One region of the Streptomyces sp. NPDC044003 genome, then DNA from elsewhere that is predicted to be linked to it. Evidence: riboswitches for the same ligand, from Rfam matches in the RefSeq annotation. Region 1 holds a riboswitch; the other holds the start of a gene.
The links. Region 1 has a riboswitch for cyclic di-AMP ahead of AC07AW_RS32875 (transglycosylase family protein). Riboswitches for the same ligand answer to the same signal wherever they lie in the genome.
Positions count from the first base shown of each region.

Region 1 (2,192 bases):
ACTGGACGGTAACCGTGGAGTGCTCCCGGAAAAGGGGAAACCCCGGTCCGGCGCGCACGGGGGAAGGGGCACGCCGGACCGGGGTGGTCACCGCGGGAGGGTCGTCGGGGCCGCGTGAGCCGCCGGACTCACGCGAGCCGCCGGGCTCACTTCAGGTGGAGCTGCTGACCCGGGTAGATGAGGTCGGCGTTCTCGACGACGCCCTTGTTCAGCTCGAAGAGCTTGGCCCAGCCGCCCTTGACGCCGTGCGCCTGGGCGATCTTGCTGAGGGTGTCGCCGGCGACGACCTTGTACTCGCCGTCACCCTTCTTGACCTTCTTGCCGGTCGGGGTGGTGACGGTCTTGGGGGCCTTGCGCTGCTCGCTGCGGGTGGTCGGCTGCTCGGCGCGACGCTCCTGCTGCTTCGGGGCGGCCTGCTGCGGGGCGGCCTGCTGGGGCGCGCTCTGCTGCGGGGCGGTCTCGGCGGCGCCGCCGTCGTAGGAGGCGCTGGAGAGGCCGACGCCGCAGCTCGGCCAGGCACCCTTGCCCTGGCCCGCGAGGACCTTCTCGGCGATGGTGATCTGCTGGGCCTTCGAGGCCAGGTCGGCGCGCGGGGCGTAGGCGGTGCCACCGAAGGCGGCCCAGGTGGAGTTGGTGAACTGCAGGCCGCCGTAGAAGCCGTTGCCGGTGTTGATGGACCAGTTGCCGCCGGACTCGCACTGGGCGACGGTGTCCCACTCGGCGGTGGTGGCGGCCGAGGCGGTGCCCGCGGTCAGCAGCGGGGCGGCGACGGCGACACCGGTGACGCCGACGAGCGCGGCGACCTGGGTGGCCTTGGAGGGACGACGGTGTTTGCCCTTGGCGGAAAACAGCATGGGGATTCTCCTCACCGACGCCTGTGAGGTGAGCTGTCGGGTTCGGGCCGGAAAGTTGCCCGGCCGCGTGTCCTTGCACGCGGCTTCACCCCAAGCCGATCGTCGGCCGTCTGTCTCAACGGCCGGGACCGGCACTTACCTTGGGTCCCCCACTCCTGCCTTCGGCGCTTGCGCGACGACTGTTCCCATCGGCCGACGGCAGGATTCGGCGTTTCGGTCGACGGGGCCCGCGGTGGCGAGCGGTGACGACCGTAGACACAGACCCACCGGAAGTTCAAAGAGGCTCATTGCGGAAAAATCGCCCCTACTTGCCCTCCGGTGGGCGGTGTTTGCGCAGGTGAGAGGTGACAGAAGCAAAGTTTGCGGACGTGACACGCCAGTTGGGACGAAGAGACCCATGTCTCACTTGCCCAGAACCGGACATAAGCCCGCGAACTAGCCCGCCGTCGCCGTCGAACCGGCCGTCAGGTCGAGGCTCTGACCAGGCAGGATGAGGTTCGGATCGGTGCCCACCGTGTGCTTGTTGGCGTCGTAGAGGGCGGTCCAGCCTCCGGGGAGTTCGTTCTCCTCCGCAATTCCGGACAGGCTGTCACCCGGCTGCACGGTGTACTCGCCCGAAGTGCCCTGACTGTCCGTTGCGCCCGAATTCTTCGCTTCGTCAGTCACCGGCGTGGCGTCGACCTCCTCCCCGGACTTGTCCACACCCGAAGCGTGTCGACCGGTTTCGGACGAGCCGCCCGTTGTGTCGGATTCCTCCGGGGCGGCCTCGCCCCGGTGCTTACCGGTGCCGGGCATGGCCGACGGCACGTCACCCTTCGGCGTCTCGGACGAATCCGGCGTACCGGGCGTAACGGACGCGTCGGGGGTGACCGGGGTCGCGGGAGTGGTGGGCGTCGCCGGGGTGGCGGGCGTGGCGGAGGTCGCCGGGGCGGTCGGCGTGGCGGGCGTCGCCGGGGTGGCGGGCGTCGCGGACGCGGCGGACCGGCCCGCGGCCGAGCCTTCGTTCCCCGTGGTGCGGTTGGACTCGGGGAGGGGGCCCGTGGGGGTGGTCGGGACGGCGGCCGGGCCGGGGTTCACGCCGGTGGCCTTGCCGTCGTTCTTCAGGCCGGCGATCGGCGCGCAGGTGGCCCACTCGTCGCTGCCCTTGGCGAGCGCCTTCTCGGCCATCGCGATCTGCTGGGCACGGCTGGCCAGGTCGGGGCTGGGCGCGTACGTGAGGCCGCCGTTCCGCTCCCAGCTGTCCTGGGTGAACTGGAGGCCGCCGTACATGCCGTTGCCGAAGTTGGCGCTCCACTGGCCGCCGGACTCGCACTCGGCGACCCGGTCCCAGGTGGCGGC
Region 1 covers NZ_JBWKFA010000010.1:200,923-203,114, reverse strand. The annotation lists gene AC07AW_RS32875 (transglycosylase family protein) at 147-854, opposite strand; cyclic di-AMP (ydaO/yuaA leader) riboswitch at 858-1,031, opposite strand; gene AC07AW_RS32870 (transglycosylase family protein) at 1,290-2,192, opposite strand, start outside.

Region 2 (2,192 bases), on a different contig from region 1:
CCTACCGCTCCGACGGCCCGTGGACGTACACGGTGCCGGCGAACTCCAGCCGCGAGGACTTCTTCAACGCGGTGGCGTACAACGGCGGCTGGTACGACTTCACGATCTTCGCCGACATCGACGGCACCTGGTCGCGCCGGTACACCGGGCACATCGAGACCGGCGCCGCGAGCGTCAGCGGCTGATCTCTCCCCGGGATGCGGGCGGCGGCTATATGGTCGCCGCCCGCATCCCGGGCATGGTGTCAGCGGTCGGCGTGCGCGGCGCGAGCGTGGAGTCAGCGGTCGGCGTGCGCGGCGCGAGCGTGGAGTCAGCGGTCGGCGTGCGCGGCGCGAGCGTGGAGTCAGCGGCCGGCGAGCGCGGCCCGGCGGACCGTGGCGTCGAGGAGGGCCACCGCGTCGGCGGCCGTACGGCCGGGGGCCCGGTTCCACGGCCCGATCAGCCCCTGCCATCCGCGCGAGCGCAGCTCGGTCATGATCCAGGCGGCCGCCTCGTTCATGGTGTCCGCGCCGCCGTAGCCCAGCCGGTGGGCGGCGAGCAGAGCGCCGCAGAGACACCGTGCGCCGCGTGCGTCCCGCAGCTTGTACGGGGCGTTCTGCCAGCCCCACTCCGTCAGCACCAGGCGCGCGTAGCCGAGGTGGACCGAGGGGCGCAGCTCGGCCTGACCGATGCGGCGCCAGGCATGCAGCCGGTCCGGGAGGACGGCTCCGAGGCGCCCCGGAAGCCGGCGCTCGACCGGCAGCGTCGGCGGCAGGGCGGCGAGCGCGTCGGCGACGAGCCGGTCCACCGGCACGCTGAGCAGCTCGCGCCAGCCCTCCTCCGCCGGCGGTGACGGCTCCGGGGCGGTCCAGTCGGTGACGATCCGCTGCCAGGTGGCGCTCTCGAAGAGGGCGGCCGCCTCGCGGTCGAGGGTGTCGGGGCTGAGCTGAACAGTGGAAGGCGGCATGGGGGTGGCTCCTGGGTCGACTCCCTCCATCTTTCAAGACGAATGTCGGTTTTGCGACTTTTGCGCGCGCCCGGAGAGTCGCCCGACCGAACACCCCATCGCGGGGATTTCCCCCCTAATTACCCACCCCGGAATTACGCCCCAAATTCGGACATTGCACTCCGGGTGACGCGACTCACTTATACGACCCGGCCGCTCGACGATGCCCTCCCCCACCCCGTACCGGGCAAGGAAGTTCGACACCCCGGGGACTGCATCGATCTTGAATTCCCCGAATTCATTGATCCATTTCCCGGCACCCGGCATCCACTCCTCTTGTTATCCGTCGCATTACTGGCCTACGGTCACCTCCATTCGAGCGGAACGCCCAATCCTGCCGCCGCTCGGTAAACCTCCCTTTTCACCCGACGGCAGGAGCGGGGGACCCACGAATACGCCGGTCCGGAATCCGGAACGGCTCGGGGTGAAGCCGCGTGCGCGCGGCCGGACATCTCCCGTCCGAACCCGACAGCTCACCCCGCAGGCGCCGGAGAGGACACCCGTCATGCCTGCTCACGGTAAGCACCGCCGCCCCCGCCGCGTCCGCGTCCCCCGCGGCCTCGCCCTGGTCGGCACCGGTGGCGCCGCCCTGACCCTGCCCCTCGTCGCCCCGGCCGTCGCCGGCGCGGCACCCGTCTCCGGCGCGCCGCAGATCGCCGCCCAGTCTTTCGCCGCCCCCGCCGCGCCGGTCGCGGCCAAGGCGCCCGCCGCCCCGGCCGCCGCGCACACGTACACCGTCGTGAGCGGCGACTCGCTTTCCCTGATCGCCCACAAGAAGGGAATTCAGGGCGGCTGGAAGAGCCTTTACCGTGCCAACAAGAGCGTCGTGGGTGACAATCCGTCACTCATTCGCCCCGGTCTCGAACTGACGATTCGTCGGGATTCCGCGAAGGCGGCCTCCACGAAGGCGAAGAAGTCCGCCACGACCGAGCGCGCGAGCCGCTCCGAGCACCGGTCGGCCACCCCCGCCGGCGCCTCCGCCGCCGCGGCCGCCCCGGCCGCCGTCAAGGCCGCCCCGGTCGCCGCCACCAACTACGCCGACAACCTCGACGGCTGGATCCGGGAGTCGCTGGCCATCATGGGCCAGCACGGCATCCCCGGTACCTACGACGGGATCCTCCGCAACGTCATGCGCGAGTCCTCCGGCAACCCCCAGGCCATCAACCTCTGGGACTCCAACGCCGCCGCCGGCACCCCGTCGAAGGGC
Region 2 covers NZ_JBWKFA010000003.1:894,410-896,601, reverse strand. The annotation lists gene AC07AW_RS16000 (phosphocholine-specific phospholipase C) at 1-185, shown strand, start outside; gene AC07AW_RS15995 (DUF6197 family protein) at 344-946, opposite strand; cyclic di-AMP (ydaO/yuaA leader) riboswitch at 1,329-1,485, shown strand; gene AC07AW_RS15990 (LysM peptidoglycan-binding domain-containing protein) at 1,491-2,192, shown strand, end outside.
Region 2: linked by a shared signal. The riboswitch ahead of AC07AW_RS15990 (LysM peptidoglycan-binding domain-containing protein) and the one ahead of AC07AW_RS32875 (transglycosylase family protein) in region 1 are both predicted to bind cyclic di-AMP.